DNA from 3 places in the Rhizobium sp. 'Codium 1' genome. Region 3 is predicted to be linked to each of the others. Evidence: predicted binding sites of a transcription regulator. Region 3 holds the regulator's gene; each other region holds the start of a gene.

Region 1 (10,745 bases), on a different contig from region 3:
AACTCGCGAGCAATCAGGCTATCATCGATTCTGCGCTGACGCTCGGCCCGAAACGCATGCTGGTTACCTCGGCCGTGCCCATGATGGCCGGTGGCACCGGCAATCTCCTGCTCAGTGGTCGCTCTGCCCTGCTTGCAGAACACAGGCTCATCGACAATCCGCCGAACGGCCTCGGAGATCTGCTTGCTGCGGTTTTCCTTGCGCGCCTTCTGGCCGGCATGGACGAGGAGAGGGCACTTCAGACGGCGACGGCCAGTGTATTCGAGATCCTTGCGCGTACCGCAAAGCGAGGCGGTGATGAACTCGCGCTGGAGAGTGATGCCTCAAGCCTTTCGACACCCATGGCCATGGTGCAAATCCGTCGTCTTATGCACCCGGCTCAACGGAAACCGGGCAGACCGCAGTGAAGCCTCCGTGGAAACGCCGTTTTACATGTGTTGCCATGCTCTTTCTTGCGCTGTAATCGATAGCTATGAGCCAATTTCCTTCTGCACTTCTCACCGGTTATCGCAACTTCATGGGCGGCCGATATCTCGACCAGCGCGATCGCTATCGGGCACTCGCAGAGCAGGGGCAAAAGCCTCACACGCTCGTGGTTGCCTGCTGCGATTCCCGCGCCGCGCCGGAGATGATCTTCGATTCCGTGCCGGGCGAACTCTTCGTCGTTCGCAACGTGGCGAACATGGTGCCACCCTATGAGCCGGACGGGCAGTATCACTCGACGTCAGCCGCGCTGGAATTCGCCGTGCAGGCGCTCAGGGTTCGTGACATCATCGTCATGGGACATGGTCGTTGTGGCGGTATAACGGCGGCCCTTGATCCAAATTCCGAGCCCCTGTCGCCCGGCGATTTCATCGGGAAGTGGATGAACCTGGTCGCACCGGCGGCGGAGCAAATCCAGGGCAACTCGCAGATGACCTCGGGCGAGCGTCAGACCGCGCTGGAACGGATCTCGATCCGAAACTCCATTTCCAATCTGAGGACATTCCCCTGCGTGCGAATTCTCGAGGGGCGCGGCAAGCTGCGTATCCACGGAGCCTGGTTCGACATCAGCAATGGGGAATTGTGGCTCATGGATCCGCAGACGCAGGATTTTGCCCGGATCGAGCCTGAGGAAAGCCTGCCTGTCGAAGGCCTGGACGCGACCTGACCATAAAACGATGACGGCGGCCCGAAGCCGCCGTTGAAGGTTCAATAGAGCCAGTCTTACTGGGCGTCGATCTGCGCGCCGATATGGGCGATGGCCTGCTGATAGACCTTTGCGGCATTCCAGCCCTGGATGGCAGCAAAGTTCGGTTCGCCCTGCTGATAGCCCGCGCCCGGCTGCCAGCCGTGACCCCTGAGGAAGTTCGCGGTCGATGCGAGCGCATCCGAGCGTGAGCGAACCATATCGATATGGCCGTCGCCATCCCCATCCGTGCCAAACCGTACGACGTTGCGCGGCAGGAATTGCGTCTGGCCGATCTCGCCATGAGCAGCGCCCTTGGCGTTCACGTCGAGATTTCCGGCCTGGACGAGTTCCAGAGCCGCATAGAACTGGTCGGTGAAGAATTCACTGCGGCGGCAATCGAAGGCCAGGGTGGCGACGGCAGACAGGGTGTGTTCCTTGCCGAGGAAGGAACCGAAACCCGTTTCCATGCCCCAGATCGCAATCAGTGGGCCGGCGGGAACACCGTAGCGCTGCTCAAGTCGCGAGAACAGAGCGGCGTTGTTCTTCTTCATTGTCTTGCCGCGATTGATGATCGTCTGGCCACCGCGCTTCTGCATGAACTGCTCGAAGGAAAGCTTGAAGCTCTTCTGGCCGCGGTCGGCGCTGATCGTACTGCGGCTGTATCTGACCGTCGAAAAGACCTTGTCGAGCATGCGCGGGTTGAAGCCCTGGGCCGCCGCTCCTTGCTTGAAGGCTGCGCTCCATTCCTCGAAGCCTGCTGAGGTGTTGCTGCAAGCGGCGGCGTCTGCCGATCCCGCGCCGGCCGTCAAGGCGACTACGGAAATCAGGGCTGCCGACAGGGTTGATGTCAGTCGCATTCATGCCTCGTTACGGACTGTGGATCTTGTCGATTCGGCCGCACCATGCCAGCGAAAGTGGATCGTGTCATCCATCCGACGCTAATGTAGGGCCTCGGAGGTCTCAATTTGGATCACATTCGCCTGAAGGGTCCGGTCGAGGCTTCCCGTTGTGTGAACGGGAAGCCTCGGCGATTGGCTGTCAGGCGGTCGCGCGCGGCTTGATCAGACCGCGATTGACCAGAAGTTCCGCGATCTGGATGGTGTTGAGAGCCGCACCCTTGCGCAGGTTGTCGGAGACGATCCACATGTTGAGGCCGTTCTCGACGGTGGCGTCTTCACGAATGCGGGAAATATAGGTCGCGTCTTCGCCAGCGCATTCGACGGGGGTGATGTAGCCACCGTTCTCATGCTTGTCGATGACGAGGCAACCCGGCGCTTCGCGCAGGATGTCGCGGGCCTGGTCTGCAGTGATTTCGTTTTCGAATTCGATGTTGACCGATTCCGAATGGCCGATGAAGACCGGGACGCGTACGGCGGTGCAGGTCACCTTGATCTTCGTGTCGAGCATCTTCTTGGTTTCGGCCAGGACCTTCCACTCTTCCTTCGTGTAGCCGTCTTCCATGAAGCTATCGATGTGTGGAATGACGTTGAAGGCGATGCGCTTGGTGAACTTCTTCGCTTCGACGGGATCGGCGACAAACACGGCGCGGGTCTGGGTGAAGAGTTCGTCCATGCCTTCCTTGCCGGCGCCGGAAACGGACTGGTAGGTCGAGACGACGATACGCTTGATCTTGGCGAAATCATGCAGGGGCTTCAGCGCCACGACCAGCTGTGCGGTCGAGCAATTCGGGTTGGCGATGATGTTGCGCTTCCTGAAGTCTACGATGGCGTCCGGGTTCACTTCCGGGACGATCAGCGGAACGTCGGAATCGTAACGCCAGGCCGAGGAGTTGTCGATGACGACACAACCCTGAGCGCCGATCTTCGGCGACCACTTCTGCGAGATCGTGCCGCCGGCCGACATCAGGCAGATGTCGGTGTTGGAAAAATCGTAGTTGTCGAGGTTCGAAACCTTCAGGACCTTGTCACCGAAAGAGACTTCGGTCCCCTGGGAACGGGCTGACGCGAGCGCCACGACTTCCGATGCCGGAAAGCCACGTTCGGAAAGGATGTTCAGCATTTCGCGACCGACATTGCCGGTGGCGCCTACGACTGCAATCTTGAAACCCATGTCAATGCTCTCTTTCTGTCTCTCCGCGGATGGTGAGGGGGAAGTTCGCGACGGGTGCGCAACCTTCCTTGTCCCCGGCCGTGCCGGGGAGAGAGCGGTGGCCGAAGACGTCAGACGGTTTTCGTCGTCGTTTTGGCCTTGGTCGTGGATGCAAGAGAAAGGCATGCGCAGCCTGCAGCGGAAAGCTGCAGGAGTTGGAAGACCGCAAAGGGTTGCCCGAAAGCGTGCATGGACCGAATTCCTCTTCGCGGCGAGGCATTACAAGGTTTTCGGCGCGAGTCAAGCCGAGCACCGGCGGGCTTCGTCGAAAAGCGAATGCCGACCGGTTGAGTGGCCTTTTATCACCACGACACGGTCGCGCTTGTCTCGACATTTCCGGCGTGAAAAAACAGTCGCAATCACCGGAGCATATTGCATGAGCCTTGAAATTCGTGAGTTGAGATCTGGGGACCTTCCCGCCGTGACGGAAATCTACGCCGACGCCGTCACCCACGGGACGGCGAGCTATGAGTTCACACCGCCTACCCTCGACGAGATGTCATCGCGGCATCGCGACCTCACGGAGAAGGGGTATCCCTACCTGGCTGCGATCGATCCTCGCGGGCAATTGCTGGGATACGCCTATGCATCGGCGTTTCGCACCAGACCTGCCTATCGATGGCTTGTGGAGGATGCCATCTACATTCACCCCTCGGCCCGTGGGCGCGGCGTCGGGAAAACCTTGCTCGTGACACTGCTCGATCAATGCGAGGCCCTGGGTTTCCGGCAGATGGTCGCCGTGATCGGTGGCGCGAGCGAGGCGTCAATGGCCGTCCATCGCAGTTGTAGCTTCGAACTCGCTGGCACTTTGAGTGCAACGGGCTTCAAGCACGGTCTCTGGCTCGACACCGTCTTCATGCAAAAAGCATTGGGCGAGGGCAGTGCGACCATGCCGGACCTGTCTGCCTATCCGGGCACGATGCGTTGAGCGTCAGTCCAGTGCCTTGAGCGCCTTGTCGAAGACCTTCAGCACCTGGCGCAGATCATGGCCGCGCTTGAGAATTCGTCCGTCTGTGGCGATGACGGAGAATGCGCCCTGCTTGGCGGCGAGCTTCGGATTTTTCTCAATTCGGTAGAGCGGAAACTCGCCCGACCGCTTGAAGACGGAAAATACCGCCTTGTCCTTCAGGTGATCGATCGCGTAGTCGCGCCATTCGCCCTCTCCGACCATGAGGCCGTAGATCCAAAGAATGGCGTCGAGTTCACGGCGGTGGAAGGTGACGGGTAAGGGGTCGAGCGCCTGTCTATAGACACCGAGATCAACGACAGAAGCGGCCGTCGTGTCTGCCCCCTCGTCGTCGTGGCGCTGCCCCTCCGGCTGCTCTGTCGTCAATGCTCCACGGGCTCCGATTTATGACGGATAGGTAACAGTGTGCCTGACATGCCCGAAATTGCAAGCATGTCGGGTGTTGCGACGTCCGGCGTCGGGGTCGTTTCAGCGCCCCCTGCTGAGGAAGTGACGGAGCAGGAGTTCGCGAAGCCGCGCAGCGATCGGCGACAGGCGCTTACCGCTGAGGGTGATCAGGTGATAGGGCGTAACCTCGATGGGCGTGTCCAGTCGCAGCGTGGTCAGATCACCGACGGGGGTCTGCCGGCAGAGAAGATCCGAGACCTCGCGTGACATGGGTGCGATCGCGTTCGACGAGGCCAGCATCGCAATCATGACAAGCAGCGAGGTCGTATTGACGATGTTGCGCGGGATCGGCACGCCTTCTTCGATGAAGACATTCTCCACCGCCTGGCGCAAGGGCGTCCCTGGAGCCTGCATCACCCAGGGGAAATGCGTCATGTCGGATATATTCAGGCTGTCGACGTTCACCAGGGGATGTGTGCGATGGACGACGATCTCCATCTCCTCCATCGTTGCCCCTTCCACGTGAAACTGGCGTGCGTCGATGCCCGCAGGAATCCGTCCCAGCACGAAGTCGTACTGCCCAGACAGCAGGTCGCGGATCATTTCGCCACTGGGCGCCACATTGACGTGGATGTCGACCGTCGATGTCTCCGCCTTCAGGGCACGGATTGCAGGGACGACATGCCCGACAGCGCCTCCCGTGACCGCTCCTATCCTGACCTTGCCCGTCAGCCCCCGCTGGATTGCTTCGACTTCGCGCGCCGCTTCGCGCATTTCTTCCAGTACGTTCTGCGCGCGGCGAGCCAGCGCGCTGCCGACGGCGGTCGGCTCCATCCCCTTGGGTGTGCGAACGAAAATGGGCGACCCGACGTAGCGTTCGATCTCTCCCAGCATGCGGGAAGCCGCCGGTTGGGTCAGCGCAAGCTCCTGAGCGGCCAGACTCAATTGGCCCAGTTCGGCAATGGAGCGAATGAGATTGAGGTGCTTCGGTTGCAAGCGATGAACGTGAATCTCGGCCATAAATCACATATCAACCATGGTATGGAGAAAGTCAAAATAATCATTTGATCGGTATATCGGCCGCGATAAGACTCGCCACGGAGCTGGGGGGCTGCTGGGTCAGCCGTCCGTTCTTGTTTCAGCGAGTGCCAGGAGGAGCTTGGCCCCGCACGGTATGACCAGGGAGGTTACCATGAAGAAACTTGGAGCCATGATTGCGTCTTTCGCAATCGGCATCGCATCCTTTACGCCAATGTCCTTCGCACAGGACAAGGGCATGGTCGGCATTTCCATGCCGACGAAGACGTCTACCCGTTGGATCTCGGACGGCGAGACCATGGAAAAGCTGTTCTCGGAAGCCGGCTACACCCCGGACCTGCAGTTTGCTGACGACGACATCCCGAACCAGCTTGCCCAGATCGAAAACATGGTCACCAAGGGTGCCAAGGTTCTCGTGATCGGCGCCATTGACGGCACGACCCTGTCCGACATCCTGCAGAAGGCTGCAGACGCCGGCGTAAAGGTCATCGCTTATGACCGCCTGATCCGCGATTCCGGCAATGTCGACTACTACGCCACCTTCGACAACTTCCAGGTCGGCGTTCTCCAGGCAACCAGCCTCGTGGACGGCCTCAAGGCCAAGTTCCCGGACACCAAGCCATGGAACGTCGAACTCTTCGGCGGTTCGCCGGATGATAACAACGCCTTCTTCTTCTACGACGGCGCAATGTCGGTTCTCCAGCCCCTGATCGACAGCGGCGACATCGTCGTCAAGTCGGGCCAGATGGGTATGGACCAGGTCGGTACCCTGCGTTGGGACGGCACCGTTGCCCAGGCGCGCATGGAAAACCTGCTGTCCTCGACCTACACCGAAGACAAGCTGAACGGCGCTCTGTCTCCGTATGACGGTCTCTCGATCGGCATCCTTTCGGCTCTTAAGGGCGTAGGCTACGGTTCGGGCGACATGACCATGCCTGTGGTCACCGGTCAGGACGCCGAGCTTCCGTCGATCAAGTCGATGCTCGCAGACGAGCAGTACTCGACCGTGTTCAAGGACACGCGCGAACTCGCGAAGGTCGCCGTTTCGATGGTCGAAGCCATCATGGAAGGCAAGACCCCCGAGATCAACGACGACAAGACCTACAACAATGGCGTCAAGGTCGTTCCGTCCTACCTGCTGAAGCCCGTCGCGCTTGACAAGGCCAATGCCAAGGACGTTCTGGTCAATGCCGGCTACTACACGGCCGATCAGATCGACAACTGATCCCTCGGATCATGTCCGGGTCCGCGATTCGTCGCGGACCCATTTTCTATACGCATTGAGGGAGCTCGCGTCGTCGGCTAGATCTTTCAGGGATCGCTGAATGGGCGCCGGAATTCTGCACATGGACAACATCATTCTCGAGATGCGTGGCATCACGAAGACATTCCCCGGCGTCAAGGCGTTGGACAATGTCAGCTTCAAGGTGCGCGAGGGCGAGATCCACGCACTGGTCGGCGAAAACGGCGCCGGCAAATCCACGCTGATGAAGGTACTGAGCGGCGTCTATCCCGCTGGAACCTATGACGGCGACATCTTTTATGACGGGAAGGTCCGTCGTTTCGGCCGGATTTCCGACAGCGAGGAACTCGGCATCATCATCATTCACCAGGAACTGGCTCTCGTGCCGCTCCTGTCGATTGCCGAAAACATCTTCCTCGGCAACGAGATCGCCCAGAAGGGTGTGATCCACTGGCCCCAGACCTTTGCGCGGACGAAAGAGCTGCTGGCGAAGGTGGGGCTGAAAGACGCGCCCTCGACGCGCATCACGGATATCGGCGTCGGCAAGCAGCAGCTCGTCGAAATCGCCAAGGCCCTGTCGAAGAAGGTCAAGCTGCTGATCCTCGACGAGCCGACGGCCTCGTTGAACGAAACGGATTCCGACGCACTGCTGACGCTTCTGATGGAGTTCCGCAAGCAGGGGATGACCTCGATCATCATCTCCCACAAGCTCAACGAAATCCGTAAGGTTGCCGACCAGATCACCATCCTGCGCGATGGTGGCACGGTCGAAACGCTCGACTGTCACACCCAGGAGATCACGGAAGACCGGATCATCAAGGGCATGGTCGGCCGGGACATGGAAGACCGCTATCCGAAGCGCCAGCCGAAGATCGGCGATGTGCTGCTCGAGGTGAAGAACTGGAACGTATTCCACCAGAACCACCGCGATCGTCAGTTCCTCCACGATGTCGCGTTCAACGTTCGTGCTGGTGAAGTCGTGGGTATTGCGGGCCTGATGGGTGCCGGGCGCACCGAGACCGCGATGAGCATTTTCGGCAAGTCCTGGGGCCACAGGATTACCGGTGACGTTTCGATGCACGGCAAGCCGGTCGATGTCTCGACGATCCCCAAGGCGATCGATGCCGGCCTCGCCTATGTCACGGAAGACCGCAAGCATCTCGGTCTCGTGCTGCAGAACAACATCAAGGAAAACACCACGCTCGCCAATCTCAATGGTGTGTCAAACGGCACCATCATCGATGACCGCAAGGAAGCCAAGGTTGCTGCCGACTATCGACAGAAGCTGCGGATCCGGTCGCACTCGATCTACCAGGAGGCCGTGAACCTTTCCGGCGGCAACCAGCAGAAGGTCGTGCTGTCGAAGTGGCTGTTTACGAACCCTGAAATCCTCATTCTCGACGAGCCGACACGCGGCATCGACGTCGGAGCCAAATTCGAAATCTATACCATCATCAACCAGCTTGCCGCCGAAGGTAAGGGCATTCTGATGATCTCGTCGGAGATGCCCGAACTGCTAGGTACCTGCGATCGCATCTACGTCATGAACGAGGGACGCATCGTCGCGGAACTGTCCAAGGAAGAAGCAAGCCAAGAGACCATCATGCGTGCCATCATGCGCTCTGGGGAGAAACACTAATGGCCATCGACACAAGAACCGAAACCCCCAAGGTCTCCGTAGGCGACTACCTGCGCAACAACATCCGCGAATATGGACTGCTGCTCGCGCTCGTCGTCATCATGCTGCTGTTCCAGTTTTTGACCAACGGCGTTCTCTTCCGCCCGGTCAACATTACCAATCTGGTGCTGCAGAACTCGTTCATCGTCATCATGGCGCTGGGCATGTTGCTGATCATCGTGGCGGGACATATCGACCTTTCGGTCGGCTCGATCGTCGCCTTCATTGGCGGCATATCGGCGATCATGCTTGTTAAGTGGGGCTGGCATTTCGCGCTGGTCGTGCCGCTGTGTCTGCTGCTCGGCGGCGTGATGGGGGCTGCCCAGGGGTACTGGGTTGCGTATCAAAAGATCCCGTCCTTCATCGTGACGCTTGCGGGCATGCTCGTGTTCCGTGGTCTGACCTATGTGGTTCTGGGTGGACGCCCAATCGGTCCGTTCCCCAAGGAATTCACACTTCTGTCGACTGGCTTCATCCCGGATTTCCTGCCGCTGACAGACGTGGAGACCACTGGAATCGCCAACCATGTCGCGATCGTCGTGATCGTCCTTCTTGTGGCGCTGGCGATCTTCAACGGGATGAAGAACCGCCGGCTCAACGAAGAGCATGGCACCGAGAACGAACCCTTTGTTTTCTTTGCCGTTCAGATGGGTATCATCAGCGTCGTCGCGGTCTTCCTTGGCTATCAGCTGGCGACCTATCGCGGTCTGCCGAACGTGCTCGTCGTCATGGGCGTCCTGATCGCGCTCTATTCCTTCGTGACGACGCGGACCACCGTCGGTCGTCGCATTTATGCCCTTGGCGGCAACGAGAAGGCCGCGAAGCTCTCGGGCATCAACACCGAGCGGTTGACCTTCTATGCCTTCGTCAACATGGGCGTGCTTGCGGCCCTTGCTGGCATGATCATCGCGGCTCGCCTCAATTCGGCGACACCGAAGGCAGGCGTCGGCTTCGAACTCGACGTTATCGCGGCCTGCTTCATCGGCGGCGCCTCGGCGTCCGGCGGCGTCGGCAAGATCACCGGTGCTGTCATCGGCGCCTTCATCATGGGCGTCATGAACAACGGCATGTCGATCATGGGTATCGGCATCGACTACCAGCAGCTCATCAAGGGCCTCGTGCTTTTGGCTGCTGTCTTCTTCGACGTTTACAACAAGAACAAAGCAGTCTGAGGATAGGCTTATGTTTCTCTCGCAATTGAAGACTGGCGGCGTCATTTGCCGCCAGGGTGAGGCTGCGCGCCTCGTCCCCGGTTTCAACTCCACTTACGACCTCGCCAAAGCCGCGATCGCCGCCGGCACAACCGTCGCGACCCTGGTCGAAAAGCAGGGCGCGGGTGACAGCGTGGACCTCGTTGTGCTCGCGGCCGAGGGAAAGCTTGACTGCCCGGTTCGCCATCCCGATCCGGCGCATATGTACCTGACCGGTACGGGCCTCACCCACACGGGTTCGGCATCCGCCCGCGACAGCATGCATGCTGACACCGCCGGCATGAGCGATTCGATGAAGATGTTTCGCATGGGCATGGAAGGCGGCAAGCCGAAGCCCGGCGAAATCGGCGTTCAGCCCGAGTGGTTCTACAAGGGCAACGGCTTCAACGCTGTTGCGCCTGGCGAAGATCTCGTCTCGCCCTCCTTCGCCCTCGATGGTGGTGAAGAGCCTGAAATGGCGGGTTACTACATCATCGGAGACGACGGTACGGCCCATCGTCTCGGTTTCTCGGTGGCCAATGAATTCTCCGACCACGTGACCGAGAAGATCAACTACCTGTTCCTCGCCCATTCCAAGCTGCGCCCCGCATCCTTCGGACCCGAGCTCCGTGTCGGCGCCTTGCCCGATCACGTCGAAGGAACCTCGCGCATCATCCGCAGCGGTCAGACCGTCTGGGAGAAGCCTTTCCTATCCGGTGAGGCCAACATGTCCCACACGATCGCAAACCTGGAGTATCATCACTTCAAGTATGCGCTGTTCTGCCAGCCGGGAGATCTGCACGTGCACATGTATGGCACGGCGACCCTTTCCGTCGCTGACGGCTTCGTCACCCAGGAAGGTGACGTGTTCGAAATCGTGTCCCCGCAATTCGGTCTTCCGCTGCGCAATCGACTTGCAAAGGCCGCGGCAGAGACCGTCAAGGTGAAGATGCTCTGAGCGG
Region 2 (10,745 bases), on a different contig from region 3:
CAGGTCTTTCTCGCAGTGGCCGATGCCGGCAGCTTTTCGGCCGCCGCCCGCCTGCTCAACCGGGCGCAATCCGTGGTGAGCTACACGATCGGAAACCTGGAGAGCCAGCTCGGCGTATCACTCTTCGAACGGACCGGCACGCGCCAGCCAAGGCTGACCGAGGAGGGCAGGGCGATGCTGACCGATGCGCGCCGGATCGTTGGCGACCTGCAGGTGATGCGCGCCAAGGCACGCAGCATGCGCCAGGGCCTGGAGGCCGAACTGTCGATCGCGATCAGCGTGCTCGTGCCGATGCCGGCGGTGCTTGCGGTGCTCCGGGAATTCCAGACCGAGTTTCCCTCCGTCTCCCTCAGGCTTGAAGTGGGGGAACTCGGCCGGCTTGTGGAACTGGTCCTGAGTGGTCGGGCGACAATCGGCATCGGCGGTGCGCCCCTTCATCAGGACGATACACTGGTTGCCGACCGCATCGGCCACAGCTTTCTGTTGCCGGCCGCCGCAGCCGACCACCCGCTGGCGGCCCGCAAGGTCAAGCTGTCGCTGCGGGACGTGCGGGAGGAAACGCAGATCGTCGTCAGCGATGCCTCGGACCTGACCCAGGGGCGAGACTTCAATGTCCTCTCCTTCAAGACCTGGCGGGTGAGCGACATGGCGACGAAGCACCAGCTCATTCGCGGCGGCCTGGGCTGGGGCGGGCTGCCGGTCTCGATCATCCACGAGGACCTGGCGCAAGGCCGGATCGTGCATCTCGACCTGCCGGCCTATGAGCAGGGGGCGTACAACCTCCATGCCATCCGCAGGGCCGACAATCCTCCGGGACCTGCCGGCCTCTGGCTGATCCGCGCATTCGAGGAACACCTGTCGAATTGCCCGGCAGAATTTCCGTCGTCCCTTCTTTCCGAAGCGGTTTAAGGAATCGATTCAAGCCTTTGAATCGATTCCCAACCCGTTGATCCGCAACGCGCCGAAGCTCGGCCGTCAAAGCGTCAGCCGGAACTTCGCGAATCCATCAGCCGCTTCACCGGCATCCTCGATCTTGGCGCCCTGGAAGCCGGCGAGATGCTCGCGCGCCCTGGGGCCCGTTTCGAAGGTGACGGTTGTGTCGCCGATTGGCGCGAAGGACCAGTTGCCATCGGCCGAGGGATTGATCGTGCCCTGCTCGACGATGTAGCGGACGATGATGTCGCGGTTGGTGTCCGGTCCGACGAAGATCACCTTGTCCGCAGCGATCTCGGGGAACTTGCCACCGCCTCCGGCGCGGTAGTTGTTGGTCGCGACCGCAAACGTCTGGCCCGGATCGATGGGCTTGCCATCGAACTGCAGGTTGACGATGCGGCTCGTTTCCGGGTGCACGGCGACGCCGTCCTTGTCATAGCGCGCGGGTTTGGTCAGGTCGATCTGATAGGTGACGCCGTCGATCACATCGTAATTGTAGGATGGGAAGTCCGGGTTGATGAGAGGCGCATCCTGCGCTCCCGGCTCGATCTGGTTGAAGATACCGGCCGACATTTCGAGCCAGTTCTTCACCTGTTCACCGGTGATCGCGACCGCCTGGATCGTGTTCGGATAGAGATAGAGATCGGCGACATTCTTGATCGCGATGTCGCCGGCCGGCACGTCGGTGAAGTAATCCGCACCGCCGCGACCGCCCGCCTTGAACGGGGCGGCAGCCGACAGGACGGGAAGGTCCTTGTGCGGGCCGTCCTTCAGCATGGTCTTGATGTACCAGGACTGGGCGATCGAGACGATCTGGATCGAGGGATCGTCTGCGACCAGCGCGAAATAGGAATAAAGTGGCGCGGAGGTCTTGCCGACCGGCGTGCGGACATAGTCGAGCGTTGCCTGATGTTCGGTCGCGACCGAGGCGATCACTTCGGGCTTGTCCTTGGTATCGGCGACGACCTTGCGGTTCTCGTCGCGGTGGTAGATCGGCCGCGCCTCGCAGGTGAAGTCGACGATCTTCCAGCTCGCGCCGTCCTTTTCCAAGAGCAGATCGATCAGGCCCATATGCGAGCCCCAGAAGCCCGCCATGACGGCCGGCTTGCCCAGTAGCGTGCCCTTGACCGCATCGGCCCCCGGCACCTCCTCGAAATCCTTTGGTCCGGGGAAAACGAGATGCTGGTGGCCGGTGAAGATCGCATCGATGCCTTCGACGCCGGCGAGATAGAGCGAGGCATTTTCCATGCCCTCGCTCTCGCCATGGCCATCGATGCCCGAATGGGAGAGCGCGATGACGATGTCGGCGCCTTCCTCACGCATCTGCGGCACCCAGGCGCGTGCCGCCTGAAGGATGTCGCGCGTCTGCGCGCTGCCTTCGAGGTTCTTCGCATCCCACAGCATGATCTGCGGCGGCACGAAGCCGATGAAGCCGACCTTGATCGGGCTCGTGGCGCCCGAGCCGTCGCGGATCTGCTTCTCGATGATCACGTAAGGCTTGAAGTAGAGCGCATCCTGCTTCGGATCGGCAGAGAGCTCGCCCTTGGTCAGGTTGGCGCAGACAAAGGGAAACTGCGCGCCGGCCAGCGTGTTGAACATGAAGTCCAGGCCATAGTTGAATTCGTGGTTGCCGAGCGTGCCACAGTCATAGCCCAGCACGTTCATCGCCTTGATCACCGGATGCAGGTCGCCAGGCTTCATGCCCTTCTGATAGGCCATGTAATCGCCCATCGGATTGCCCTGCAGGAAGTCGCCATTGTCAATCAGCATGGAGTTGCCGGCTTCCGCGCGGATGGAATCAATCAGGCTTGCGGTGCGCGCCAGTCCCATCGTGTCGTTCGGCTTGTCGGCGTAATAGTCGTAAGGCATCACGTTGACATGGATGTCGGTTGTTTCCATCAGCCGCAGATGCGCCTGATTGGCGGAAGCGCGCGCGGCAAACGGATGAAGCGTGACGAGGGCTGCCGAGGCGGCGATGCCGCTGAGGAAAGAGCGGCGGGAAATCGGGTGGAGATCGAGGATGGACGACATGGGGGCCTCACGAAGAACTGGTTCTGAAAGAGAAGGAGGTTAAGTCGCTTTCCAGAGGCTTGCACCTGGAAAATGACAGGGGTGAGACATGGAAGGATCCAATGCAACCCATGCTAGATGGCGGTTGAATATTAGCGCAATGATTGATTTTGCCGGGCCTGCGAGGTATTGTTCTCTTGTCATCGATGGGGGATCGACTCATGCCATGGCTCAACACGGCATTCTTTGCAGGTGCAATCGGCGGAATGTCGCCTGAACTGGCGCGGATCCTGGTTCGTGCCCAGGGAGGGCAGATCGCGGACTGGTTTGAGAAACTTGCGCAAGAGCCCTGGCTCTCGATCCTGGCACCGATAGCCGGTTCGATCGCCATCCTGGTCCTGTTGGGCCTCATCGGCGGGATCGTGGCCCATTACGGTAATGAGCCGAACATCAGCAAGGCATTCGTGCTCGGCATTGGCGCGCCCGCCTTTCTGCTTTCGACTGCCGGTGCGATTGCCCCGGTGAAGGACGTTGTCAAAGACACCGAGGTCAAGGCCGTCAGCGTGGAGATCGATCCAAAGCCAACGGAGCTCTTGAACTACCTGGGCGAAATACTGGTCACGACGGGGCATGCTCAGGATCTCCCGTCAGAGGCTGCCCCCGCACCTCAGCTGATCTTCGACACGAAGGCGATTGCCGGAGCTTGCCCGGCATGCCGCGTGGAATTCCAGGATTCGTCCGGCAGCGTGTTGTCGTCCGAAACGGTTGGCGGCGACAAGGCAACTGTCGTGACGGTACCCGATACCGCAACCTCGGCCATCCTCTCCGGCGTCCCCGATTCCAACAGCGCAAAGTTTTCACTGGAGTCTTTGGCGCCGCCCAGTGCGCAAGAAGGCGATCGCCCGATCTCGGTGGAGGTCACCAAAAGCCGAAACTATCTCAATGACGTCCTGTACATCCTGGGCAACAGCGCAATCGAACCGTTCGATCTCGAATTGAAGGCTGCCGGGGCCGAATGACGGGCGCCCACCTGTCAGGTGTGGCCCAGGGATTGATGGAAGTTCCGGAAATAGGCCGTGATCTGAGCGACCGCATTGGTGGACTGATCGAATTCCAGTCCCATCTTTCCTGCCCTGTACCAGCGCACGGTGCAGTCGATCCGACCGAGTTCGGCACACCGCACGCAGACCATCGCGCCGCGCTTGGCCTCGATCCACCCTTCGAGCTGCAGCGCCATGCCGCTATGTGAAATGTCGAGAATACGCACGTCCAGCCTCTGGCCGATAAATTCCAGCGTGCCTCTGATATGACAGCGCAGGCGTTGGTTTCGACGACCGTCCGGATTGAGTTTGCCAGCAAGCATCTGACTGCGCTCCATCAAAACTGATTGGAAGAAACGCAGGAAATCTCGGTCAGGCGCCTTAACGGCATCTGGCCGAGGTCATTAGAATGCGAGCAGTCACCCTGGCAGATTTAGGGTATTTGACCTGTATTTGCGGGTGTTTACCGTTAATTGCGCTGTGGAGGCAGACCTTAGCGCGTGAGAACCGGGCGGACTTCCTGGTGGAAGTTGCGGAAATAGGCGGCGACCTTGGCAATCGAATTGCTGTTGGGCCTGAACATGATGCCGATCCGCCCGCCATAGTTCCAGCGAACCACACCTTCGAGCAGGCCGATATCAGCGTTCTCGATGATGACGGGGCTCCCGGCGGCGGCCGGGAACTTGGACGAGAGTTCAAGCGCCAGGCCATTGCGCGAGATGTTGACTACGCGTCCATCGGCTTCCTGCTTGAAGTAACGAACCTTGCTGTCGATCCTGCAGCGACTGCGAGGAGATTTGCGAACATCCATTCCGAGATTATTGCTCATGATGCCGTCCTGATGAGAAGAATGGCGGGAGCTTACGTACAATCCGTGAGAACGGTCTAAATCGAATCATTAGGATTTTCAGGACCCCTGCTCAAAGCCCCACATTGGGACGCTCGATGACCTCGCGCAGCGCAAAGCTAGAATTGATCTTCACCACATGCGGCAGCGCGGACAGCCAGTCGCGGTGGATGCGCTCGTAGTCTTCGAGATCCTTGGCGGCCACTCTGAGTATGTAATCATACTCCCCCGACATCAGGTAGCAGACCAGCACGTTCGGACAGCGTCTCACGGCCGCCTCGAACTCGGTCAGTGTCTTGGCGAACTGGCCCGACAGCGAGATATGCACGATAACCATCATCTTGTAGTCGATCGCCTTGTGCGACAGGCGCGCATGATAGCCGCTGATGACGCCAGACTTTTCCAGCATGTCGTGCCGCCGCGAGCAGGCGGAGGGCGACAAGCCCACCGTCTCGGCGAGTTCGGCATTGGTCATCCGACCATTCTCCTGAAGCGCCTTCAGAATGGCACGATCGATGGCATCCAGTTCCGCCATTCGTAGAATTCCCCGTTATTGGCATGCGTCACGCAAGAAGCTGCGAATTCTGTCGCGCTCCATGCCTCATTTTGCAAGGACATTTTACGGGATCGATGGTTGAATTTTAGCATCTGAAACAAAGCGGCTTCGGCTGCAGATAAAAGAGAGGAACGCTTCATGCGTGTCGGTTGCCCGAAGGAAATCAAAAACCATGAATACCGTGTCGGCCTGACCCCGGGTGCCGTCAGAGAATATGTGGCGCATGGCCATGAGGTCCTGATGGAAACGGGTGCGGGCGCCGGGATCGGTGCCGATGACCACGCCTACATCGCCGCTGGCGCGAAGATCGCAGCCTCGGCCAAGGACGTGTTCGAAAAGTCTGACATGATCGTCAAGGTCAAGGAACCGCAGCCCTCGGAATGGGTGCAGCTGCGTGACGGTCAGATCCTTTACACTTATCTCCATCTCGCGCCGGATCCGGATCAGACCAAGGGTCTGCTCGACTCTGGCGTGACCGCCATTGCCTACGAGACCGTGACCGATGAACGCGGCGGCCTGCCGCTGCTGGCTCCGATGTCGGAGGTCGCCGGGCGTCTCGCGATCCAGGCCGGTGCCACGGCGCTGCAGAAGGCCTATGGCGGCCGCGGCATCCTGCTCGGCGGCGTTCCGGGCGTTCTGCCGGCCAAGGTAACCGTCATCGGTGGCGGCGTCGTTGGCCTGCATGCAGCCAAGATGGCGGTGGGCCTCGGCGCCGACGTGACCATTCTCGACCGTTCGCTGCCCCGCCTGCGCCAGCTCGACGATATCTTCGGCGGCCGCGTGCACACGGTCTATTCGACGATCGATGCACTGGAGCAGGAATGCTTCTCGGCCGACCTCGTCATCGGCGCCGTCCTCATTCCCGGAGCAGCTGCCCCGAAGCTGGTCACCCGCGAAATGCTCTCGGGCATGAAGAAGGGCTCTGTCGTCGTGGATGTCGCCATCGACCAGGGCGGCTGTTTCGAGACATCCCATGCCACGACCCATTCCGACCCGACCTATGTCGTCGACGGCATCGTGCATTACTGCGTTGCCAACATGCCGGGTGCTGTGCCGATTACCTCTGCCCATGCGCTGAACAATGCGACCCTGGTGCATGGCCTGGCGCTTGCCGATCGCGGTTTGCGCGCCATTGCCGAGGATCGGCACCTGCGCAATGGTTTGAACGTGCACAAGGGGCGCATTACCAACAAGCCGGTAGCCGAAGCCCTGGGTTATCCGGCCCATGCGCCGGAAGCCGTGCTGAACGTCGCGTAAGGTCTGCCTCTCCGGTTACCTGACGTTACGTCAGGTCCGCGCATGTCTCGCGTAAACGCGGCCATCTGGGCCGGCCATCCCATCGGCCGGCCCATTCTTATTGGGGGGTGATGCCAGATTCAGTTCGACAGCGTATTGCGGCCTCGCGGACCGAACAGCCGCCGCGGCAGTCGACCGTCGATCAGGACGAGGCCGGCCACGATCGTCGCCATGCCGATGAAGTGCTGCGGCGCGAGTACCTCGTTCAGGAAGAGCCAGCCAAGAAGGATCGCGCTCACCGGAATGAGGAAAGTCACCAGCATGAGGTTGGTCGCCCCCGCCGAGGCGAGGATGCGGAAGAAGAGAATATAGGCAAGCGCCGTCGAGATCAGCGCGATCGCGACGAGAGCAGCCATCGTCGGCAGTCCCGGTGCCGCGAGGGTCCAGGGCTGTTCGATGACGAGCGCGAGCGGAATCATCAGCATGGCAGACGCGGAGATCTGACCGGTGGCGGTGACAATCGGGTTGATGCCCATTGCCTTGAATCGTCGGCCATAGACCCCGGCAAAGGAGTAGGAGAGTGCGGCTCCGAGAATGGCAAGTTCCGCCATGAAATGCGAGCCGATACCGGACAGGGCAGACGGCCCGATCATCAGGGCCACGCCGGCAAAGCCGACGATCGTTCCGGCGAGGCGCCCGCCGGTCATCTTCTCGTCGCGCGTCAGCAGATGGGCGACCACGACCCCGAACAGGGGCGTCGTCGCATTGAGGATCGAGGCAAGCCCGCTGGCGATAGTTCCCTGACCCCACACGATCAGCGAGAAGGGGATCATGTTGTTCAGCAGACCCATGCCGAAGAAGGCGAGCCAGATCTTCGGCGCACGCGGCATCGAGATCCCGGCGAGCCTGAGACCGAGGAGAAGTGCCAGAGCGGCAAGTCCGACCCGCGCCGCAACGATGGTGAAGGGGGGAAGCTCCTTGACGGCGACCCCGGTGAAGAAGAAGGACCCGCCCCAGATCACCGAGAGCAGCAGCAGGAGGCTCCATTCCGTCGGGTTCATGCTTCTGTGCTGTGTCATCTGGATGTTCCGGATTGGGCTGGCGGCGCGAGCCGCTCGATTCGACATTGATAGCAGTTGTTGCGGGCCGAGCGGACATGAACATAGGCGATGTCGGGATCGTCGAAGAGTGCCTCCGCCCGCACCATGATCGCCTCGGTCGGCACCACGCTGCCGCTGCCATAGACGATGCGATCGTCCGGGCCATATCCGCGCATGATGTAGTCGGGGCTCGCAAGCGCTGGCGGCAGAACCTCCGTCGCCTCGTAGCGCGGACAGGCCTCCGCATGCAGAAAGATCGGTCCGGTCTCGGCATAGGGCTGCAGCGTGGGGAAGGGGCGATAGGCCAGCGTCAGATAGGCTTCGCCGGCAGCGATCTCGGCGAGGCAATGCCGGCAGGGATAGCCTCCAGGCGAAATGCGGCGTTCGGGCGCAAGACCGTAGGCGTCGACTGCCCCGGCCCGGTAGGAAGCGGCCTCGGTGGAGGACATTGGAACAAAGCAAACAGCGGTCATGAAAGCCTCTCGGATGGAGTGAAGGCCGCATTCTCACCCCGGCAGCACCTGCGCCGCCACCCGAATCCTGCGCAGATTGTTCATGTCAAAAATGGCGTTTTTCTCTCGCTTAACCTCTGCGCTACATAGTGCGGTGATCCAATTTCGGGTGAGGGGCTCCCATGATTTCCTATCAGTCCGCCGCGGCGGCCGTGCTGGCGCTGTCTGCCGCATGTCTCTTCCAGCCATCCTCGAATCTTCGGGCAGCCGAATTGACCGAGGAACAGGTGCAGGAAGGCCAGAGATTCGTCGTCAACAACGCGATCTTCATCCTGTTTCACGAGGCGGGCCACATGCTGGTTTCGGAGCTTGGCCTGCCGGTGCTCGGGCGCGAGGAGGATGCCGTCGACGCGCTCTCCTCCGTGCTGCTGCTCGGCGCCGAGGACGAGGAGCTCTACACCACCATGCAGGACAGCGCCGATGGCTGGTTCCTGCTGGACGAGGCGAATGAAGGCGGTCCGCAGGAGGACGACTTCATGGGGACCCACGGTCTCGACCGGCAGCGGGCCTATGCAATCGTCTGCATGATGACCGGGGCGAACGGCGAGTTCTTCGAGGAATTTGCTGATTCGCTCGAATTTCCGGCAGAGCGACGGGAAGAATGCGTGCTCGAATACCAGAAGGCCCGCGACAGCTGGATGGGCCTGCTCGCCGCCAACATGAAGGATGGCGCGAAGACGAAATTCGAGGTCACCTATGAGCCGGCCGGCAATGAGGACCTGCAGGGCTTTGCCGATCTCTTGAAGAGCGCCGGTGCGCTGGAGGCCGTCGCCACGGTTTTCGAAGATGGCTACGCCCTGAAGGACGGGATCAAGATCACCGGCAAGACCTGTGGCACCGAAAACGCCTTCTGGTATGCCGGCGATCGCGAGATCACCTATTGCTACGAAATGGCGTCTTTCCACGCCGGTCTGATCGCCAACTGGTTCGAGAACCAGGAGGTGGACGAGACCACCGGGGATGCCCTTGCCGAAGACGAGAGCGCCACGCAGGCCGACCTCGGCACCGTGAAGCTGAAGAAGAAGGAATGAGCGACGGCGTCACCCGTCGCGCTTGATCAGCGCAAGCAGCTCCTGATCGGTCATCGGATCGACCAGTGCGTCATAAGTCCCGACCGGCGAGAAACCGAACTGCTGATAGAGCTGCAGCGCGCGGGGATGGTCGAGCGTGTTGGTGGTGACCGTCACCTTCTTCGGATCGGTTGCCCAGGCCGCATAGAGACATTGCAGCAGGAACCACTTGCCGATGCCAAGGCCGAGCGCGTGTTCGAACAGGCCGAAATAGGAGAGTTCGACGAGATCGTCGTTTTCCTGCGACAATTCGTAGAAGCCGGCCGGGGCGCCATTCACGTAGAGAACCGAGATCGAAACCTTCGGCTGGTGGATGATCGCCTTCAGCTGGTCGTCGGGCATGCGCAGCCGCTCGTACCAGTGCCAGCGGGCGCCGACCTGGCGATGCAGGAAGCGGTAGAAGGACAACGGAATTTCATGCGTGCGCATGATTGCCGTCTGGATGTTGACCGGCACCGGCAGGCTGGACTTCGGCGGTGCCGTCATCTCGAGCTGCGTCACATGCGCCGTCAGCGGGCCTGATGTCTTCGAGCCAAGCGGCTCCGCCTTGCCGGTTGCAACAGGCGTATCGGTCTTCGAGCCCCATTCCGACCAGGAGCCATCATAGAGCGAATTGTCGGTATGCCCGAGGCTTTCGAGCGCGAGTGTCACGACCGCAGCCGTGATCCCCGAGCCGCAGCTCGTGACGACAGGATTGTTGAGGTCGATACCGGCATCGGTGAAGATCGAGCGCAGTGTGGCGAGATCCTTGAGGCGGCCATTCTCGGAGAGCGAGGCTGCAGGCACGCTGCGGGCTCCCGGCATATGGCCGGAGCGCATGCCCTCGCGGGGTTCGGGTTCCTCGCCCGTGAAACGACCGGCGGGGCGGGCATCGGCGATCTGTTTGTCGCCCTCGTCGGCAATCCCGGACATCTGGTCAAAGGAGGTGAGCTTCGCGCGGTCGAAATGCGCCTCGAAGGTAACCGGTGCCGGTTCGGGCAGGTCAGTCTCGAGCCTGCGCCCTTCCGCCTTCCAGCCGTCAATGCCGCCTTCGAGCACGTAGACGCGGCGTGCACCCATGACACGGAACATCCACCAGACGCGCGGAGCCGAGAAGAAGCCGGGGCCGTCATAGACGACGATCGTGTCTTCGGCCGAAATGCCGAGCTGGCCGACGGCTTGAGCAAAGAAGGACGGCGAGGGCAGGGAATGGGGAAGGCCGGTCGTGGTATCGGCAATCACGTCCTGATCGAAGAAGACGGCACCCGGAATGTGGCCGGAGGCATATTCGACGGCGCCGTTACGCCCCTGTGCGGGCAGATACCAGGAGGCATCGACGAGTTTGAATCCGGGGGCTCCGAGGTTCTTTTCGACCCAATCCGCCGAAACGACGAAACGGCTTCTTTCACCGGACATGCACTTCTCCCGTAACGTTCCTAGAGCTCAGGCGTCCGGGGCTCCG
Region 3 (10,745 bases):
CCTCACGGAGCGCTTCTACCGAGTCAGTGTCGAGGACAGCCGGTCGAAAAAGGGCACCGGTCTGGGGCTCGCCATCGTCAAGCACATCCTGACGAGGCACCGTGCGCGCCTGATTGTGAAGTCCAAGATCGGCTCCGGCAGCGAATTTACCGTGCGCTTCTGACATAAAACGGCAATGCCCAGAGCTGTCGACCGCATATGTTGTTGTTTTTCAACGACTATCTTTGTCACAAATGTTTCACCCAACTGACATAAAAGCGTGAGCCTAGAGCCGCTAGAACGCAGCGGTCGACGCTTGGCACTCGCCGCGACGGCCGCAAAGACACACAAGCCCATTCCGGGAGATGATCATGAACGCTCTGAAACTTTCCGTAGCTGCCTTGGCGGCCTCCGTGGCCTTCGCCGGCGCTGCTGTAGCCCGCGACCAGATCCAGATTGCTGGTTCCTCCACCGTTCTGCCCTATGCCTCTATCGTTGCCGAAGCCTTCGGCGAAAACACCGACTTCGGGACTCCGGTTGTTGAGTCCGGCGGTTCTGGCGCTGGCCGCAAGAAGCTCTGCGAAGGCGTGGGCGAGAACACCATCGACATCGCCAATTCGTCGTCGCGCATCTCCAAGTCTGACATCGAGCTCTGCAAGACCAACGGCGTGACCGACATCCAGGAAGTCCGCATCGGTTACGACGGCATCGTCTTTGCCTCGGACATCAATGGTCCGGAATATGCCTTCACCGCCGCTGACTGGCACAACGCTCTCGCGGCCAAGGTCGTCAAGGACGGCCAGCTGGTCGACAACCCCTACAAGGCCTGGAATGAAATCCGCGCCGACCTGCCGGCTCAGCCGATCCTGGCCTTCGTTCCGGGCACCAAGCACGGCACCCGCGAAGTGTTCGATACCAAGGTCATCATTGCTGGTTGCGAAGATAACGGCACGTTTGAAGCCCTGAAGACGGCAGCCGGTGGCGACGAAGACAAGGCTGAAGAAGGCTGCATGGCGCTCCGCACCGATGGCGTATCGGTCGACATCGACGGCGACTACACCGAGACGCTCTCCCGCGTCGACGCCAACAAGAACGCGATCGGCGTCTTCGGTCTGTCCTTCTACCAGAACAACACCGACAAGCTGCGCGTAGCAACCATGGGCGGCGTCGTGCCGTCGGTCGAAACCATCGCCAAGGGCGAATACCCGGTTTCGCGTCCGCTCTACTTCTACGTCAAGAACGCGCATCTCGACGTCATCCCGGGTCTCCAGGAATACGTAGAGTTCTTCGTCTCGGACGAAATGGCCGGCCCGGATGGCCCGCTGGCTGCCTACGGTCTCGTTTCCGACCCGGAGCTGGCCAAGACGCAGGAAGCCGTCAAGGCCCGCACGCCGATGGCGCCGCTGAACTGATCTGACGCAGCGACCGGCGGCACGAAGCGTGCCGCCGGTTTCTTTCTGCTGGGGAAATGGCGGGTAACATGAACGCGAGCATCATCGTCCTCTGTATTCTAGTGCTTGCGGCACTCGGCTTCGTTCTCGGCCGGCGGCAGGCTCTTTCCGTTTCGGCCGCACGCGGCACGAAGCTTCACTCTCTGCCCGGCTATTACGGACAGGTCGTCGGCCTTGTCACGGCTGTCCCGGCTCTGTTGTTGCTGATGGCTTGGCTCTTCATTCAGCCGGTAATCGTTGAAGGCCGCATCGCGGCGACCATTCCCGACAGCATCGTGCCCGAGGGTGGTGCCCAGAGTCTGGTCATGGCGGATGTCCGGCGCATAGCGGATGGTCTGAGCGCTGTCGAGGCTCGCGCTGCCGAGGCCGGTGCCGACGTCAATGTCGAGGCGCTCGACGCCGGCAATGTCCGCGCTCGGCTCGCCGAGGTCGGCGTTGCTCTCGGCTCAGACGTGCCGGTGGAAGTTTTCGAGGCGGCCAAGTCTTACCGTAGCCAGTCCGATTTCGGTCACCTGCTGATGACGATCGCCGTGCTGGCGCTTGCCATTGCCGCTTTGCCGCTGGCCTATATCCGCATCAACCCGGAACTGCGCGCACGCAATCTGAGCGAAAGTTTCGTCAAGACGGTGCTCCTCCTCTCGTCGCTGGTCGCCATTCTGACGACTGTCGGGATCGTCGGATCGCTCGTCTTTGAAACCTACGTATTCTTCACCATGTATCCGGCGAGCGAGTTCTTCTTCTCGACCGTCTGGAACCCGCAATTCCGTGGTGGCTCTGAACTTGGCATCCTGCCGCTGCTCTGGGGCACTTTCTACGTCTCCATCATCTCGCTGATCGTCGCAGTCCCGATCGGTCTGATGATCGCGGTCTATCTGTCGGAATATGCCGGTCCGACCACCCGCAGCATCGTCAAGCCGGCAATCGAAGTTCTGGCGGGCATTCCGACCATCGTCTACGGTCTGTTCGCCTTGGTCACTGTCGGTCCCTTCCTCCGTGATTATTTCGCCGAGCCCCTGGGTCTCGGGACGTCTTCGTCTTCCGTCCTGACTGCGGGCCTCGTAATGGGCGTGATGATCATCCCCTTCGTCAGCTCGCTGTCGGACGATATCATCAACGCCGTGCCGCAGACTTTGCGCGATGGCTCTTACGCGCTGGGCTCGACCCAGTCTGAGACGATCAGGCAGGTGGTTCTTCCGGCGGCACTTCCGGGCATTGTCGGTGCGATCCTGCTGGCCGCGAGCCGCGCCATTGGTGAGACCATGATCGTGGTTCTCGGAGCCGGCGCATCTGCCAAGCTCGACATCAATCCCTTCGAGGCGATGACCACGGTAACGGTCAAGATCGTCAGCCAGCTGACCGGTGACACGGAATTCGCAAGTCCCGAGACCCTGGTCGCCTTCGCCCTCGGCCTCACCCTCTTCGTCATCACCCTCGGCCTCAACGTCGTGGCCCTTTACATTGTCCGCAAGTACCGGGAGCAGTACGAATGACCGATCTCACCGCTATCGGATCCCCGATGCCTGCGGAAAAGAAGTCGATCCTCACGGTCGATGATCGCACGCGCAACCGCAACAAGGCCGAAGTCCGCTTCCGCATGTGGGGCAAGGCAGCCGTCACCTTCGGCATCGTTGCACTGATCGGACTTCTGCTCTCCATCATGTCGAACGGCTTGTCCTCGTTCCAGCAGACCTTCGTCACGCTGGACGTCTATCTGGATCCGGCAAAGCTCGACAAGGCTGGCAATCGCGACCCGGCGGACATTGCCAAGGTCACCACGTTTGGCTATGCGCCGCTCATCGAGCAGGCCGTGGCCAAGGCGCTGGAAGACAAGGGACTTGCTGCCGAGGGCCTGACGCCCAAGGCTGCTGCCGAGCTCATCTCGAAGGAAGCGGCCGCCGATCTGCGTCGCTTCGTCATCGCCGATCCCTCCGTTATCGGCCAGACCTACCCCTTCGACTTCCTCGCCGGTGGCCGTATTGACGGCTACTACAAGGGTCGCGTGACGATGGAGAGCGCGGCTCTCGATCGCAATGTCTCGCCGGAACAGCTCGTTCTTGCGGACAATTTGAAGGAAGCCGGCATTCTGGTGACCAAGTTCAACTGGGGCTTTTTCACCGCGCCTGACGCATCCGATACGCGTCCGGAGGCGGCAGGCCTCGGTGTCGCCATCATCGGTTCAGCCTATATGATGCTCATCGTGCTGGTGCTGTCGCTACCTCTCGGTGTCGCGACGTCGATCTATCTCGAGGAGTTCGCGCCGCAGAACTGGTTCACCGACCTGATCGAGGTCAATATCGCCAATCTCGCCGCCGTGCCCTCGATCGTCTTCGGTATTCTGGGCCTTGCCGTCCTGATCAATTTTGTCGGCCTGCCGCAATCGGCTCCGATCGTCGGCGGTCTCGTTCTCACGCTGATGACGCTGCCCACGATCATCATCGCCACCCGCTCGGCACTCAAGGCCGTGCCTCCGTCGATCCGCGATGCGGCACTCGGCGTCGGCGCCTCGAAGATGCAGTCGATCTTCCATCACGTCCTGCCGCTGGCCATGCCGGGCATCCTGACTGGCGCGATTATCGGTCTTGCCCGCGCGCTCGGTGAAACAGCGCCGCTGCTCCTGATTGGCATGGTTGCCTTCGTGCGCGAATACCCGGCCGGTCCACCGGACGGCTTTTTCCAGCCGGCCTCCGCTTTGCCGGTCCAGGTCTATAACTGGACCCAGCGTGGCGACCCGGCCTTCGTGGAGCGTGCCTCCGGTGCGATTATCGTGCTCCTCGTGTTCCTGATCCTGATGAACCTGATCGCAATCATTCTTCGTCGCCGCTTCGAGCGTCGCTGGTAAGGAGTTATATGATGATGAACAATCTCGCGACCAAGATGACCACGACGAAAGCGCCACCCATGACTGAAAGCAAAATCACCGCCCGCAACGTGCAGGTGTTTTACGGTGACAAGCACGCCCTCAAGGACGTCAACATCGACATCCGCCCCCGCTCCGTGACGGCCTTCATCGGACCGTCGGGCTGCGGCAAGTCGACCTTCCTGCGCTGCATCAACCGCATGAACGACACGATTGCGAGCTGCCGCGTCGAGGGAAACATCCAGATCGATGCGGAAAACATCTACGACCCCAAGGTTGACCCCGTGCAGCTGCGCGCCAAGGTCGGCATGGTTTTCCAGAAACCCAACCCCTTCCCGAAATCGATCTACGAAAATGTCGCCTATGGTCCGCGCATTCACGGCCTGGCCCGCAACAAGGCCGAGCTGGACGAGATCGTCTCGATCGCGTTGCAGAAGGCCGGCCTCTGGAATGAGGTGAAGGATCGTCTCGACTCTGCCGGGACCGGCCTCTCCGGTGGTCAGCAGCAGCGTCTCTGCATCGCGCGTGCCGTTGCCGTCAGCCCCGAAGTCATCCTGATGGATGAGCCCTGCTCGGCGCTCGACCCGATCGCGACTGCAAAGGTCGAGGAGCTGATCCATGAACTGCGCGAGAACTTCACGATCGTGATCGTAACCCACTCGATGCAGCAGGCCGCCCGCGTTTCCCAGCGCACGGCTATGTTCCACCTCGGCGAGCTGGTCGAGGAGAACGACACTGACAAGATGTTCACCAACCCGGATGACCAGCGCACCCAGGATTACATCATGGGCCGCTTCGGCTGAGCCCTGACGTCATTCACGGTTGAACTCAATTTCAAGGACGTTTCAAATGGGCTCCTCTCACATCTACTCGGCCTTCGACGAGGAACTGAAGTTCCTGATGCGCCGCATCTCCGAAATGGGCGGTCTTGCGGAACAGATGGTCGCCGAAAGCGTGCGCTCGCTGGTCAATTCCGACGCCGCACTTGCGCAGAAGGTCATTTCTGACGACGTCGTCATGGATGCCATGGAACGCGAGATCGGTGACAAGGCGATCGTGACCATCGCCAAGCGCCAGCCGGTCGCATCAGACCTGCGCGAAATCATCGGCGCTCTTCGCATCGCTGCGGACCTCGAGCGTGTCGGCGATCTCGGCAAGAGCAACTCCAAGCGTGTGGTGGCCATTCAGGCGACCGGCGTTCCGCGCAAGCTCGCCCGTGGCCTCGAACATCTCTCGGACCTGGCGCTTGCCCAGCTCAAGGAAGTGCTCGACGTCTATACGACGCGCTCGGCCGAGAAGGCCAAGTCGATCCGTGATCGCGACGAAGAAATCGACGCAATCTACACCTCGCTGTTCCGCGAACTCCTGACCTACATGATGGAAGATCCGCGCAACATCACGAGCTGCACGCATCTTCTGTTCTGCGCCAAGAACATCGAGCGTATCGGCGATCACGCGACGAATATCGCGGAGACGATCTATTACATGACGACCGGCGCACAGCCGGAAGGCGAGCGCCCGAAGGAAGACCTCACCTCTTCCGTCGGTGCGATCACCGAGTGATGTTGGCCAGCGAGGTTGGTTTTTGATGCAGCCGAAGATAGCCGTGGTGGAAGACGAGGAGGCCCTGTCGGTCCTCCTCCGTTACAACCTTGAAGCCGAGGGATACGAAGTCGAGACGATCCTGCGGGGGGACGAGGCAGAGATCCGCCTGCAGGAGCGGGTTCCCGATCTCTTGATCCTCGACTGGATGCTCCCGGGCGTCTCGGGCATCGAGCTCTGCCGGCGCCTGCGTGTGCGCCCCGAAACCGAGCGCCTGCCGATCATCATGCTGACGGCCCGTGGCGAGGAAAGCGAGCGGGTTCGTGGCCTGGCGACGGGAGCAGATGACTATGTCGTGAAGCCCTTCTCCACGCCGGAACTGATGGCTCGCGTCAAGGCCATGCTGCGGCGTGCCAAGCCCGAGGTTCTCTCCAGTGTCCTGCGTTGCGGGGACATAGAGCTCGACCGTGAGACACATCGTGTTCATCGCAAGAGCCGCGAGGTTCGTCTCGGTCCGACGGAATTCCGGCTCTTGGAATTCCTCATGGCCTCCCCGGGGCGCGTCTATTCCCGGTCTCAGCTGCTGGACGGTGTCTGGGGACATGATATCTATGTCGACGAGCGCACCGTCGATGTGCATGTCGGCCGCCTGCGCAAGGCGCTGAATTTCTCCAACATGCAGGATGTCATTCGCACGGTTCGCGGTGCGGGCTACTCCATGGAAGCCTGAACCGGCTTGCAAGACGATCGAAGGGGCCGCGCGGATCATCCGCTGCGGCCCCTTTTCCTTGTTGGTGCGGGCGCCAAAAGAAGACGGGCCCCGAAGGACCCGTTGGATGTCTCTGTCTCTGGCCGAGGGATCAGCGAGCCTTGCGGCGTTCACTGACCGGCTGATAGGCGAGCTTTGCATGGTAAGTGCAGTAGGGCGCGCTGTCGGCGATTTCGCAGCCGCAGAAGTGGAAGTCGTCCTTCATCGGATCGCCGATCGGCCACTTGCAGGTCCGCTCGGTCAGTTCCGTCAGTGCCAGGCGGCGCGAAATCGGAACAACCACGTTCAGGGAACGCCGAACTTCGACCTCTTCGTAGGCCTCGACCTCGATCTCTTCCTTCAGCATCGTGGCGCCTGCAGCGCGGGTGACGGTGCGGGTGGTCGTGCTGGCTGCCGGGCGGTTCTGGAAACTTGCCGGACGCTGCGTCTGTGCAGGGCGCTTGGCCGGACGTGCCGCAGACGAGTTGCCTCCTGCCTTGGCGCGACCCGGAAGGTTAAGCCGGTGCACTTTGCCGATTACGGCGTTTCGGCTTACGCCGCCCAGTTGCGCTGCAATCTGGCTTGCGCTCAGGCCTTCGGCCCAGAGGCGCTTGAGTCTTTCAACCCTCTCATCAGTCCAGTTCATGCCATTCATCTCCGCCGCTCGCGTCTGTCATGGCAGAATCCGTCACCGTTGCTTCGAATGAATCCGAAACAAAACCGCCTCGATATTGTCGGTGAGCACTTCCGCCGCATGCAATCTGTTAATGAAATTTAACCTAGAGGTCGGCTGACTCCGTGACAAGAGTCGCGGGAATCATCTGGAATCGATTTCGCGGTTTTCCCCAACTTGCTTCCCGAGTGAGTCAAGTATGCAACAGATGGAATCTTCGCCGGCACTCGTCCTGCGCGTGTTGGCCGAAATCGCTCCAACTGCCGCGATTCCTGCAGAAAACGTTGACATTGCAAGGGTGAGTGGGGATAGTGCCCGCGCCGCCGCAAGGCGGCATTTTTAATTTTTTCGGAGCCTCGTGGAGGCCGCACCGTCCGGTGTGACGGATTGTCGAAAAGGATCGTGAACGCCATGGCCGAAGCTACGCCGCTCTACCAGACCTATAATCGGGCGCCTCTGCGTTTCGAACGAGGCGAGGGCGTCTGGTTGGTGACGGAAAGCGGCGAGCGCTATCTCGACTTCGCAGCCGGTGTCGCCGTCACGTCTGTCGGTCATGGTCATCCGCATGTCGTCGGTGCCCTCAAGGACCAGGCCGACAAGGTCTGGCACCTGTCGAACCTCTACGAAGTGCCGGGTCAGGAGGCGCTGGCCAGGCGCCTGGCGGAGGTCACCTTCGCCGAGCGCGTCTTCTTCACCAATTCCGGCGCAGAAGCGCTGGAATGCGCGATCAAGACTGCCCGCCGTTACCACTTTGCCAAGGGGCATCCGGAGAAATTCCACATCATCACCATGGAAGGCGCCTTCCACGGTCGAACCATTGCGACGATCGCCGCGGGTGGCCAGGAGAAATATCTGGAAGGTTTCGGCCCCAAAGCGCCTGGCTTCGACCAGGTGCCGTTCGGCGATCTTGAGGCACTCAAGGCCGCGATCACGGATTCAACGGCTGGCATTCTGGTCGAGCCGGTCCAGGGCGAGGGCGGCATCCGTCCGATCCCTGTCGAAATGCTGCGGGCACTGCGCGACCTCTGTGACGAGCACGGCTTGCTGCTGATCCTTGATGAAGTCCAGTGCGGCGTCGGCAGGACCGGCAAGCTTTTCGCGCATGAATGGGCCGGCATCACCCCAGACCTTATGGCGGTCGCCAAGGGCATCGGCGGCGGGTTCCCGCTCGGTGCCTGCCTTGCGACCGAGGAGGCCGCTTCTGGCATGAAACCCGGCACCCACGGCTCGACCTATGGCGGCAACCCGCTCGCCATGGCCGTCGGCAATGCCGTGCTCGATGTCGTGCTGGCGGACGGTTTTCTCGACAACGTGCGCGACACGGCGCTGGTCTTCCGCCAGGGCCTCGCTTCACTGAAGGATCGTTTCCCGGATGTGATCGAGGATGTGCGCGGCGAAGGCCTGATGCTGGGGATCAAGGCCAAGGTTCCGAACACCGACCTTCTGATGGCAATGCGTGACGAGCATCTGCTCGGTGTTCCCGCCGGTGACAACGTGATCCGCCTGCTGCCGCCGCTGACGGTCACGGCAGAGGAAGCGCGCGACGGCCTTGCCCGCATCGAACACGCAGCCGAACAGATCCGCGCCAAAGCTGCAGTCGCAGCCTCTGCCTAAGACAGGACGCTCTCTCATGGCCTCTTCCAAGCATTTTCTCGATCTCTCCGCCATGACGTCAGGGGATCTGCGCAGCATTCTAGAAGACGCAAAGACCCGCAAGCAGGCGACGAAAGCCGGCACCGCCGACAAGCCGCTCGCCGGCAAGATGCTCGCGATGATCTTCGAGAAGCCCTCGACGCGCACGCGTGTTTCCTTCGATGTCGGCATGCGCCAGTTGGGCGGCGAGACGTTGTTCCTGTCCGGCACCGAAATGCAACTCGGCCGTGCGGAGACGATCGGTGACACCGCCAAGGTGCTGTCGCGCTATGTGGATGCCATCATGATCCGCACGACCGACCATGCCCGCCTTCTTGAAATGGCGGAACACGCGACGGTGCCTGTCATCAACGCTCTGACGGATATGACGCATCCCTGCCAGATCATGGCCGACATCATGACGATCGAGGAGCATCGGGGCTCCGTCGCCGGCAAGACGCTGGCCTGGACCGGCGATGGCAACAATGTCCTTCATTCACTGGTCGAAGGCGCTGCCCGCTTCGGCTACCGCATGAACATGGCCGTGCCGCTCGGCTCCGAACCGGATGACAAGATCCTCAACTGGGCTCGCAACAATGGCGGCGAGATCATGCTTTGCCATGATGCCGACCGCGCGGTGACCGGTGCCGATGCCGTCATTACCGACACCTGGGTGTCGATGAACCAGGAGCACAAGGCGCGCGGCCACAATGTCTTCCAGCCTTTCCAGGTCAATGCAGACCTGATGAAGAAGGCGAATGACGAGGCACTCTTCCTGCACTGCCTGCCGGCGCATCGCGGCGAGGAAGTGACCGACGAGGTGATCGACGGCGCGCAGTCGGTGGTCTTCGACGAGGCGGAGAACCGCCTGCATGCGCAGAAATCGATCCTCGCCTGGTGCCTCGGCGCAATCTGAGGCCGGTTTCAGGCAATTTATGTCCGACTTGACGTTTGGCGCAGGTGATCCCATCTGTGCCCTTTCTGATCGGGCCGCTCAGGCGGCCAAGCGTATGGCACCCCGTGTGCCGGGAGTACATTCATGGCGATGAAACAAGCAGAACTCGGCGAATTCGGTTTCGCCGGCGACGATCGTGTGGTCCCCTTCCAGGTGGACGGTCTCGACGTGCGTGGTCGCGCCGTGCAGCTCGGACCGCTGGTCAATTCCATCCTCGACCGTCACGCCTATCCGGCGCCGGTCGCACGGCTTCTCGCCGAAGCGATCGTGCTGACGGTGCTGATCGGCACTTCGCTGAAGTTCGAAGGCAAGTTCACGGTCCAGACCAAGGGTGACGGCCCGGTCGACCTGCTCGTCGCCGATTTCAGCTCGCCCGAAAGCGTGCGCGCCTATGCCCGTTTCGATGAACAGGCTGTGGCGGATGCGGTGGCTTCCGGTCGCGCATCGCCCGAAGAACTGCTCGGCGAGGGCATGCTGGCCTTCACCATCGACCAGGGCGCCTACATGCAGCCCTATCAGGGCATCGTGCCGCTCGACGGGACCTCGCTTGAGGACATTGCCGGGGTCTACTTCCGCCAGTCGGAACAGATCCCGACCAGGGTGCGTCTGGGCGCTGCCGAGCTCTTCGACCGCGACGAGGACGGCAAGCCGCGCCGGACCTGGCGCGCCGGCGGCCTCATCGCGCAGTTCCTGCCGGATGCACCGGAGCGCATGCGCCATCCGGACCTGCATGGTGGCGACGGCGACGACCGCGATACGGACCTGCATGGTGACGAAGCCTGGGACGAAGCCCGGATGCTGGTCGATACGATCGACGCCGACGAGCTCACCGATCCCCTGGTCGGCGTCGAGCGGCTGCTCTTCCGCCTGTTCCATGAGCGCGGCGTTCGTGCCTATGCGCCTCAGGC

Evidence for each region. The regulator PhoB, encoded in region 3, activates phosphate uptake and scavenging genes when phosphate is short. The targets are predictions, from matches to a motif close to TGTCATNNANCTGTCAT.
Region 1: a site for PhoB is predicted at 4,634-4,650, ahead of LJE98_RS11220 (DUF2794 domain-containing protein). Genes of this name have one in related genera too.
Region 2: a site for PhoB is predicted at 3,037-3,053, ahead of LJE98_RS17030 (bifunctional 2',3'-cyclic-nucleotide 2'-phosphodiesterase/3'-nucleotidase). Genes of this name have one in related genera too.

What each region holds. Positions count from the first base shown of each region.
Region 1 covers NZ_JAJGPW010000003.1:365,944-376,688, reverse strand. Annotated here, with positions in the region: gene pdxY (pyridoxal kinase PdxY) at 1-407, shown strand, start outside; gene LJE98_RS11240 (carbonic anhydrase) at 473-1,150, shown strand; gene LJE98_RS11235 (lytic murein transglycosylase) at 1,207-2,028, opposite strand; gene LJE98_RS11230 (aspartate-semialdehyde dehydrogenase) at 2,210-3,241, opposite strand; gene LJE98_RS11225 (GNAT family N-acetyltransferase) at 3,657-4,208, shown strand; gene LJE98_RS11220 (DUF2794 domain-containing protein) at 4,212-4,613, opposite strand; gene LJE98_RS11215 (LysR family transcriptional regulator) at 4,716-5,654, opposite strand; gene chvE (multiple monosaccharide ABC transporter substrate-binding protein) at 5,845-6,897, shown strand; gene mmsA (multiple monosaccharide ABC transporter ATP-binding protein) at 7,019-8,554, shown strand; gene mmsB (multiple monosaccharide ABC transporter permease) at 8,554-9,765, shown strand; gene araD1 (AraD1 family protein) at 9,776-10,741, shown strand.
Region 2 covers NZ_JAJGPW010000007.1:153,032-163,776, reverse strand. Annotated here, with positions in the region: gene LJE98_RS17035 (LysR family transcriptional regulator) at 1-909, shown strand, start outside; gene LJE98_RS17030 (bifunctional 2',3'-cyclic-nucleotide 2'-phosphodiesterase/3'-nucleotidase) at 976-2,964, opposite strand; gene LJE98_RS17025 (hypothetical protein) at 3,165-3,962, shown strand; gene LJE98_RS17020 (PilZ domain-containing protein) at 3,977-4,306, opposite strand; gene LJE98_RS17015 (PilZ domain-containing protein) at 4,477-4,812, opposite strand; gene LJE98_RS17010 (Lrp/AsnC family transcriptional regulator) at 4,904-5,365, opposite strand; gene ald (alanine dehydrogenase) at 5,525-6,643, shown strand; gene LJE98_RS17000 (DMT family transporter) at 6,763-7,701, opposite strand; gene LJE98_RS16995 (DUF1203 domain-containing protein) at 7,698-8,195, opposite strand; gene LJE98_RS16990 (DUF4344 domain-containing metallopeptidase) at 8,357-9,265, shown strand; gene sseA (3-mercaptopyruvate sulfurtransferase) at 9,275-10,699, opposite strand; gene LJE98_RS16980 (alanyl-tRNA editing protein) at 10,727-10,745, opposite strand, start outside.
Region 3 covers NZ_JAJGPW010000001.1:644,080-654,824, reverse strand. Annotated here, with positions in the region: gene phoR (phosphate regulon sensor histidine kinase PhoR) at 1-163, shown strand, start outside; gene LJE98_RS03085 (substrate-binding domain-containing protein) at 351-1,391, shown strand; gene pstC (phosphate ABC transporter permease subunit PstC) at 1,460-2,920, shown strand; gene pstA (phosphate ABC transporter permease PstA) at 2,917-4,269, shown strand; gene pstB (phosphate ABC transporter ATP-binding protein PstB) at 4,305-5,090, shown strand; gene phoU (phosphate signaling complex protein PhoU) at 5,137-5,850, shown strand; gene phoB (phosphate regulon transcriptional regulator PhoB) at 5,876-6,559, shown strand; gene LJE98_RS03055 (GcrA family cell cycle regulator) at 6,690-7,223, opposite strand; gene LJE98_RS03050 (aspartate aminotransferase family protein) at 7,662-8,864, shown strand; gene argF (ornithine carbamoyltransferase) at 8,881-9,798, shown strand; gene LJE98_RS03040 (Hsp33 family molecular chaperone) at 9,922-10,745, shown strand, end outside.